DNA from 2 places in the Gordonia sihwensis genome. Region 1 is predicted to be linked to the other one. Evidence: predicted binding sites of a transcription regulator. Region 1 holds the regulator's gene; the other holds the start of a gene.
What was found. The regulator LexA, encoded in region 1, represses DNA repair genes until DNA is damaged. The targets are predictions, from matches to a motif close to CGAACANNTGTTCG.
Positions count from the first base shown of each region.

Region 2: the regulator LexA is predicted to act here: its motif matches at 2,129-2,142, upstream of P5P27_RS12755 (DUF222 domain-containing protein).

Region 1 covers NZ_CP121248.1:1,678,258-1,682,627, forward strand. Annotated here, with positions in the region: gene P5P27_RS08115 (putative PEP-binding protein) at 1-1,098, shown strand, start outside; gene lexA (transcriptional repressor LexA) at 1,125-1,784, opposite strand; gene P5P27_RS08125 (LysM peptidoglycan-binding domain-containing protein) at 1,968-2,558, shown strand; gene nrdR (transcriptional regulator NrdR) at 2,581-3,030, shown strand; gene hrpA (ATP-dependent RNA helicase HrpA) at 3,084-4,370, opposite strand, start outside.
Region 2 covers NZ_CP121248.1:2,631,795-2,636,164, reverse strand. Annotated here, with positions in the region: gene P5P27_RS12765 (pyridoxal-phosphate-dependent aminotransferase family protein) at 1-970, opposite strand, end outside; gene P5P27_RS12760 (N-formylglutamate amidohydrolase) at 1,213-1,956, opposite strand; gene P5P27_RS12755 (DUF222 domain-containing protein) at 2,163-3,815, shown strand; gene P5P27_RS12750 (TetR/AcrR family transcriptional regulator) at 3,909-4,370, opposite strand, start outside.

The DNA of each region.
Region 1 (4,370 bases):
GCTCGCCAACTCGGTATTCCGTGCGTGGTCGCCGCCGCTGAACTCGATGAGATCCCCTCCGGAGCCATGGGCTACGTGGACGGGGACGCGGGAACGGTGGGGGCCGCCCCGGACGCCGGACTCATCTCGGACGCCGTGACGGCCGCGGCGACGCGGGCGGCCGAGACGGCGGCCTGGCGCGGGCCGGGCCGCACGGCGGACGGGCACGCGGTCGCGATCCTGGCCAACGTGGCCGACGGCGTGTCCGCTCGGTCGGCGGCGCAGGCGCCGGTGGAGGGCGTCGGACTGTTCCGAACCGAACTGGCCTTCCTGGACCGCGCGGCCGAGCCCACCGTCGCCCAGCAGGTAGAGCTCTACCGGGAGGTGATCGACGCCTTTCCCGGGCGCAAGGTGGTGATCCGCACCCTCGACGCGGGCTCGGACAAGCCACTGAAGTTCGTCGCCCACTCCGACGAGCCGAATCCGGCGATGGGAGTCCGCGGCAACCGCATCGTGCAGACGTATCCGGACATCCGCAACAACCAGCTCGATGCGCTGGCGGAGGCGGCGCGCGACGACGGCCGTGCGACGCCGTGGGTGATGGCACCGATGATCGCCACGGTCGACGAGGCGCGCGAATTCGCCGCGCGGGTTCGGGAACGCGGTCTGGTGCCGGGGGTGATGATCGAGGTGCCGTCGGCGGCGATCCTCGCCGACGCGATCCTCGCCGAAGTGGACTTCGTCTCGATCGGCACCAACGACCTGACCCAGTACACGATGGCGGCGGACCGGATGTCGCCGGAGCTGGCGGCGCTCACCGACCCGTGGCAGCCGGCGGTACTCGCGCTGATACAGCGGGTCGGGGACGCCGGTCGGGACCAGGGCAAGCCCGTGGGCGTATGCGGCGAGGCGGCTGCCGATCCGTTGCTGGCATGTGTGCTGGTCGGGATGGGTGTGACGTCGTTGTCGTCCGCGCCTGCGGCGTCGGCCGCGGTGGGACTGAAGCTGGGTACCGTCACCATGGATCAGTGCCGCGATGCGGCGTCCGCCGCGATCGCCGCGACGAGTCCGTCACAGGCGCGCGAGGCGGTTCGCGCGGTTCTGGCCGGCGAGGTGTGATGTCCCGCTGAGGCCGGCCGGGCGCCTCAGATACGGCGCATCACCGTGACGACCTTGCCGAGGATGGCGGCGTCGTCGCCGGGGATGGGCTCGAAATGCTCGTTGTGCGGCATGAGCCAGACGTGACCGTCGGTGCGCTTGAAGGTCTTCACGGTGGCTTCGCCGTCGATCATCGCGGCGACGATGTCACCGTTCTCCGCCACGTTCTGCTGGCGCACGACCACCCAGTCGCCGTCGCAGATCGCCGCGTCGATCATCGATTCGCCGACCACGCGAAGCATGAACAGGGAACCGTCGCCGACCAGTTCGCGCGGCATCGGGAAGACCTCCTCCACGGCCTGTTCGGCGAGAATCGGTCCGCCGGCGGCGATCCGGCCGAGCACCGGAACGAAGGTCGGCGTGGGGAGTGACTCTCCGTCGGCCTCGGCACCGCCCGAGGGCGGTGTCCGCTGATCGTCCCGAACGTTCACCGCACGCGGACGGTGCGGATCGCGCTTGAGAAGGCCGCGGCGCTCGAGCGTGCGGAGCTGATGGGCCACCGACGACGTGGAGGTGAGTCCGACGGCCTCGCCGATCTCACGGATGCTCGGCGGGTAGCCGCGCTCGCGGACCGACTGACGGATGACCTCGAGCACCTCGCGCTGACGCTGGGTCAATGAGGCCTCGAGCGTCGCGGTGGAGAGCATCGGATCGGGCGTGTCGGTCACGGTCGGGCCTTTCGTCAGCTGTGTTCGATCGATGGTCCAAAGGCTAGTTGAGTAGGTCACAAAACTCAAACAATTGTTCGACGCGTGTCGGCGTTTGTCGGACCCCTCGTGTTAACTATCGAACAAGAGTGCTTCGAACACGCGATCGATTGGAGACGAGTCATGAGCACGAGGACGGCACCCGCCCCGACCGGACGCGCCACCGCTGTGCGCTCCACCGCTGCGCACTCCACCGCTGCGCACTCCACTGCTGCGCACTCCACCGCGTCGGCGATGACCTGCGACATCCCGCTGGTCCGTGGCTCGCTGGTCCGTGATCGGGGAGTACGCGGAGCGGGGCGAGGCGACTCGAGCGGAACGTGCTTCCCGACCGGCCGCCCCGAGCGGCGTCGCCCGGTCGCGGACCGGCGAGTGATGTTCGATGCGCCGCCGGCCGGCCGGACCGCGCTGTCGCCCGCGGTGTACCGCAGGCGCCGGTGGGCCGGGGCCGCGGTGGTCGGCGGCACCCTCGCCGGCATGGTGTGGCTGCTCGCCCTCGTCGGAGCGGGCTACCAGGATGCGGCGACGCCGGAGTCGCCGGCGGCGACGCACGTGGTGTACGTCCGGTCGGGGGAGTCGCTCACCGCGCTCGCTGAGCGGATCGCTCCGGAGTTGCCGTCCGCCGGCGTCATCGCCCAGCTGCGCGACCTGAACGGCCTCGAGACATCGGGACTGCATGTCGGACAAGCGCTTATCGCCCCGCAGTACGGCTGAGGCGGGCGGGTATTGTCATGGCATGCGCTGCCCGTTCTGCAAGAACGACGACACCCGTGTCGTCGACTCCCGAGTCGCCGACGACGGCCAGGTGATCCGTCGCCGCAGGTCGTGCAATGAATGCGGGCGGCGGTTCAGCACGGTCGAGACGGCTGTGCTGTCCGTGGTGAAGCGCAACGGCATCTCCGAGCCCTTCAGTCGCGAGAAGGTGATGCAGGGCGTGCGCCGCGCCTGCCAGGGCCGTCAGGTGGACGAGGACGCACTGGCGAAGCTAGCGGTGCAGGTGGAGGACACCGTGCGCTCGTCGGGTTCGGCCGAGATACCGAGCAATGAGGTCGGTCTCGCGATCCTCGGTCCGCTGCGCGACCTCGACGAGGTGGCCTATCTGCGGTTCGCCTCGGTCTACCGGTCGTTCGAGTCGGCCGACGACTTCCAGCGCGAGATCGATTCGCTGCGCCGCGACCGTCACTGACACTCACGGCACCGGCGCCGCCGGTCCGAGCAGTCAGCCACCGCCCCGAGCAGTCAGCTGAACTTGTCGATCGCCTTGATTATCCGCTGCTCGGAGACTGGACCGTTGGTGCCGAGCTGCTGAGCGAACAGGCTCACGCGGAGTTCCTCCAGGCGCCACTGCACCAACTCGTTCAGCGCCTCGTGGCGTGCGGCCGGAAGCTGGGCGAGGCGCCTATTCCAGACTGCCACCACCCTGTCGATGGCGCCCATCGCCTCGTTGTCCCGGCCGGCGGCGGTGTTGAGGGACTCGAGGCGCAGCCGTGCGGCGGTGAGATAGCGCGGCAGCGAGCGCAGATGCTCCAATGCCGTCGCGCCGACGAAGCCGTCGAAGATCAGATCGTTGACCTGATCGGAGACGTCGTCGGCGGCGAGAGTCCCGGACCGGGCGTCGACGGCCCGGCGCACCGGGGAGTATTCGGCGAGCGCCGCGACGGCGGCGTCGAAGTACTCGGGTGCGCGCGACCGGATCACCGGCCCCAGCCGCGCCGAGAGCGCGCCGAAGTCACCGGGACTGCGCAGCGCGGCCAACTCCGGCTCCCGTGCCAGGGTGTCGGTGACCGCCCGTGCCGTGCAGTCGGCCAGCAACGCGTCCACGTCCGGATACGGGCTCTGGCTCAGCGCGAGCTTGGCCGGCGGCGGCAGAGTCGACGCCAGCTTGCGGCTGGGCGGCGCGATCGCGAGGCGCAGGAGTTCTCCGGCGGCGGCGGCGATGCCGGCGTCGCGCTCGGTGGAGGTGGCGGCCTTCGCGATGCGTACGCCCTGTCCCGGCACGGTCGCGAGCGTGGGATAGCGGGTGATCGTCTGTCCCGCAACGGTCGCCGTCTCGGAGTCGGCGAGGGTGCCCAGACCGTCGGCGGTCCATTCGCGGTGCAGGGGCGCACGGCGGTCGCGGTCGGCGTCGGCAGACAGGTCGGTGCGAAGCGCGGCGAGCCGGTCGCCGCGGGCGATGATCGCGCCGTCTGTGCCGGTGACTGCGAAGTGCATCCGCAGATGCGGGGGGAGTGCCGACGGATTGAAATCGCGCGGAGCCAGGGTGACCCCGCTGATCGACGACAGCTCGCGAGCCAGGCCGGTGAGCAGTGGCTCGCTGCGCACCGAGAGTCGGCTGAGAGCGAGTTCGGCGTACCGGGACGCCGGGGACATGGACTTGCGCAGACCCTTGGGCAACGACTTGATCAGCTGCGTCGCGAGTTCGGCGCGCATCCCGGGTACGAGCCAGTCGAATCCGGTGTCTCGCACATGTGCCAGGAGCGGCTCGGGGATGATCGCGGTCACGCCGTCATCGGGTGCGCCGGGCTC
Region 2 (4,370 bases), 950 kb from region 1:
TGAACGCGGCGCCGGTCTTGCGGGCGGCGTCGTCGGTGAAGGCGACGACGACGGTCGCGGCGTCGAAGCCTTCGGCGGCGACAGACGGCATGCCGTTCGCGGCGAGCAGCTTGCGAACCCGGCTGCCCAGGTCGAGCTGACGGCTGCGCAGTTCCTCAGCGCCGAGGTCGACGGTCTCGCGCATGAGCTCGACGTTGTGCGCGAGCGAGTCGGTCGGCATGGTCGCGTGGTACGGAGCCTGGCCGTCGACGTACGAGTCGCTGATCGAGAGCCACTTGCGCAAGTCCATCGCGAAGCTGGTGGACGTCGAGTTGAGGACGGCCTCGCGACCGCGTTCGCGCAGCATGACGTAACCGGCACACGGGGTGCCGCTCCAGCCCTTCTGCGGCGCGGTGAGGAGGACGTCGACGTCGATGGTGGCCATGTCGACCCACAGCGCACCGGAGGCGACGCAGTCGAGGACGAACAGTCCGCCCACCTCGTGGACCGCCGCGGCGAGAGTCGTCAGGTAGTCGTCGGGCAGCAGAATGCCGGACGCGGTCTCCACGTGGGGAGCGAAGACCACCTCGGGGCGCTGTTCGCGCACCGCGGCCACCACTTCGTCGATCGGCGCCGGAGCCCACGCGGCTTGGTGGGCGTCGCTGACCGGACGCGCCTGGCACACCGTGACCTGATCGGTGATTTCACCGGTCTCGAGGATCTGCGACCACCGGTACGAGAACAGACCGTTGCGCACGACGAGCACGCGGCGCCCGGTCGCGAGCTGACGCGCCACCGCCTCCATGCCATAGGTGCCGCCGCCGGGAACGACAGCGACGCTGCCAGCGTGGTAGGTGGTGCGCAGGATGCCGAGGAGATCCTGCATGACGCCGATGAACCGCTTGGACATGTGGTTCAGGGAACGGTCGGTGAACACGACCGAGTACTCGAGCAGGCCGTCTGGATCGATGTCGTCATGAGGAAGAGTCACCTGCCCAGGGTCTCATGGCGTGGCCGGTTCGGTGTGCCGGGCCTGCGGATACAGTGACGCGGCCGACACCGACACTCGTGCGGCCCGCAGAGGAGTGGGGCGAGCACGCTATCCGCAGGCTCTGACACCTCTCGGCAATCCGAGGGCGGCTGCGGCGGAACCGAACCGGAGGTTCCGGCCGGGAAGTCGGTGCCACGATCCTCCAGTTCGAGTGAGATGCCTTACTTGCCTTACTTAAGGGCTTAACTATAGGACTGGGGCCTGACATTCGACCGTTCGATCGACGGGTCTGGGGAACTGTCGTCCTGGTTTACCGCGGGTGGTGACACCCGTGCCCCGATCACTTCGCCGATCGCCCGGCCCAGTCGCTCGACCGACTCCGGGTTGACCGCGAAGTGTCCGTCGAGCAGGACGTCATTGCGGATCGCCACCGTGATCGCCTGGACACGCTGGTCGTTTCGGTACTGTGCCTGGGGCACGTACCGCCGCGGCTGCGGTATGTCGGGTCCGGCGGAGACCAACTCACCGAACGCGATGACCGCCGCATCGAGAAGCTCTGCCGGAGTGTGCGAAAAGTCGATGCCGCAACAGACCTCGGGGTGTGGCTGCGGCTGATCGTCGACTGGAGTCGACTCGTTCGGGTACGAACTAATGTCGACGATCACGGCGCAGCCGGTCGCGGTCAACCGCTCTTCGATCAGATCGGTCACCAGCCAGGCGTAGGGCTGGATGTGGTCGATCGGGTCCGCATCACCGGGCAGACGTGCTGCTTCTGGTAGCGGCGAGAGGTCGTTCAAGATCAGGTGCGGGCGAACCGCCGCGTGCGTCCGCGCGCACTTGGCCACCGATTCGGTTGCGGCGTCCAGGGACTCGAGTGGGATCGACGGCGCGATGGAGTGCGGCCGTGCGAGCTGAGCGCGGCGGGCGACATGAAGCAGGACCGGCGAGTCGGGGTTTCCGTTGAGAATCGTTGCGCGAGGGGGCATATTGGTCCTTCACACGTAGTGGCGCCGACGAACGGCACGTCCCCGCCCATGCGGCAACGCGACAGACAAGCACGGGCCTACGACAATCCGGATCCTCGATCTACACATGGCGGTCCGCTCAGGGGTGGCGGAAGTTCTCGCGATCATTCATGTCAGACCCTCCGGATAACATCGAATGCAAGTTCGATTCGAACGGAGGGGGATCAATGAACATCAAGGTCAGAGGTGATTCGGGATCCGCGTCGGCGGGCTCGTCGGTGGTGGTCGACGAGGGTGCGATCGTGATTCGGATCGGTCGTCCGGGAGCTACGGGAGAGTCGGCGGACTGCACCTCGCGGGCCGATCGTGCTGCTCTGCTCGGGTTCGCGGCGCGGGCGGACTGCTACCAGGGGCTGGTGTTGTGGCATCGCTACGAAGCGGTGCATGCACTGCTGCTAGCGAATCAGGCCGAGTCCGATGGCTCGGCCGGCGGTGCCGAGTCGGGTGCCGACGCGTACACACGGCTCTACGATCCGCTGTGCCAGGTCGCGGCGTCGTATGCGACGGTGGCGGGGGTGAGGCAGTGCACGGCCGAGCATTTCGTGGAGGCCGCAGTGGCGTGCATGGAGCGGATTCCGGCGGTGGGCCGGTTGATGCGTGACGGCCTGATCTGCCCGGCGTGGTTTCGTCGGGTGGTCGAGCAGACGGCGCTCGTCGACGATTCGGATCTACTGGCTTTCATCGACGCCGAGATCGCGCACACGCTTGCCGAGGCGGGCGCGCTGTCGGCTGCCCGGGTGGAATCGCTGGTGAGTTCGATTGTGGCTGAGAATGATCCAGATGCCGTGACGTTGACCCGCGAGCAGGTCAAGCTCGCCAAGCAAGTGCGGGTGAACACGCTCGGCGAGGGCGTGTCAGAGGTGATCGTGACGGCCTCGGCTGAGGACGCGATGGTCGTGAAAGACGTGCTGGACGCGGTGATCGCCGGGGTGTGCCCGCACGACCCGCGGACGCGCGGCGAACGTCGATCGGCGGCGGCCGTCGCGCGGCTGACGGGGACCGACTTCGCATGCGAGTGCGGTCGGGACGACTGCGCCGCGGAGTTGTCGGCGGAGGCGATCGCGTCGCGGTGCGCACGGGTGGTGCTGCACGTGGTGGTTCGCAAGGAGACTCTCGGAGGGGAGTCCGACACCCCGGCCTATCTTGACGGGTACGGTCCGATCTCGGCCGAGCACGCGCGGGAACTGGCAGCTCGTCAGGACGCGGTTCGGCGAGAGGTGGATCTCGACGAGCTCGTCGATCATCAGGCGCAGCCCGGCAACGCCTATCGGCCGACTGCGGCAGTGGATGCGGCGATGCGGGGTCTGTTCGGTACCTGCTCGTGGCCGGGATGCGAGCGGGCGGCGTGGAAGTCGGACCTGGACCACGTGTGCGAGTTCAACCACGCCGATCCGACTGCCGGCGGCCCGACGTGCGTGTGCAACCTGAATCCGAAGTGCCGCTTCCATCATGGTCTGAAGACCTTCGTCGGCGGATGGGTCGACGATCAGGTCGTGGACGCGAACGGTGTGATCTGGACGGAGGTCACCACGCCGGAGGGGTTCACGGTACGTCAGCGGGCGTTGAACATGTGGCTCCTGCCGGAGCTCGGCCACCTCACTTGCAGGCACCCGGCGCCGACACGCCCAGGATCCGGACACGCCGGTGTTGCACCGGAACGACCGCGTACGCGAGTGGAGGCCAAGCATCAGTACCGGATGCGGCGGCGGGCGGCGAATCGTCGAGCTCGTGAGCTCGTGGAGGCTGTGGTGCCGACTGGGGCTTCGGTGACGGAGTGCGGGACGGCGTGGGGGACGGAGTGGGGTGAGCCCCAGTTCTGAGGGTGCGAGAACGCCGGCCGCGCCACCGAGCGGGCGGATGAACCGGTGCGTCATCGCGTTCGAGCTGATTGAGAATGCCGATCGTGGCGCCGGTCAGATCTGGGTGAGGGCACCGAGATGGCGGTCGACCGCCTCGATCGCGCCGGCCGCCGACAGCCCCCGCGGGTCGCTCAACAGATTCAGCAGGAGACCGTCGATCAGGGCGACGGTGGTCCAGGCGGCTTGATCGGCGTCGAAGACCGTCACGTCCTGGCCGCGTTGCTGCGCGAGCCGGAAGGCGTCGGCGCAGAGCCGGTGCTGTTCGGTGATGAGGTCGTGGCGGATGGCAGCGAGGGTCGGCTCCACCACCGCTCGCGTGCTGAACGCGAGGTACACCGCCGCCTCGCGGCGGCGCACGTCGTCGAGGGGGAGGAACTCGAGGAGGGCGCGTCGCAACACGGCACCGACCGGCCCGTCGTACTCGATCGCGTCGACCCGGGCGGCGATCCGCCGGTTCACCTCGTCGAAGGCCATCGTCAGCATCTGCTCTTTGGAGTGGCAGTAGTACTGCACGGT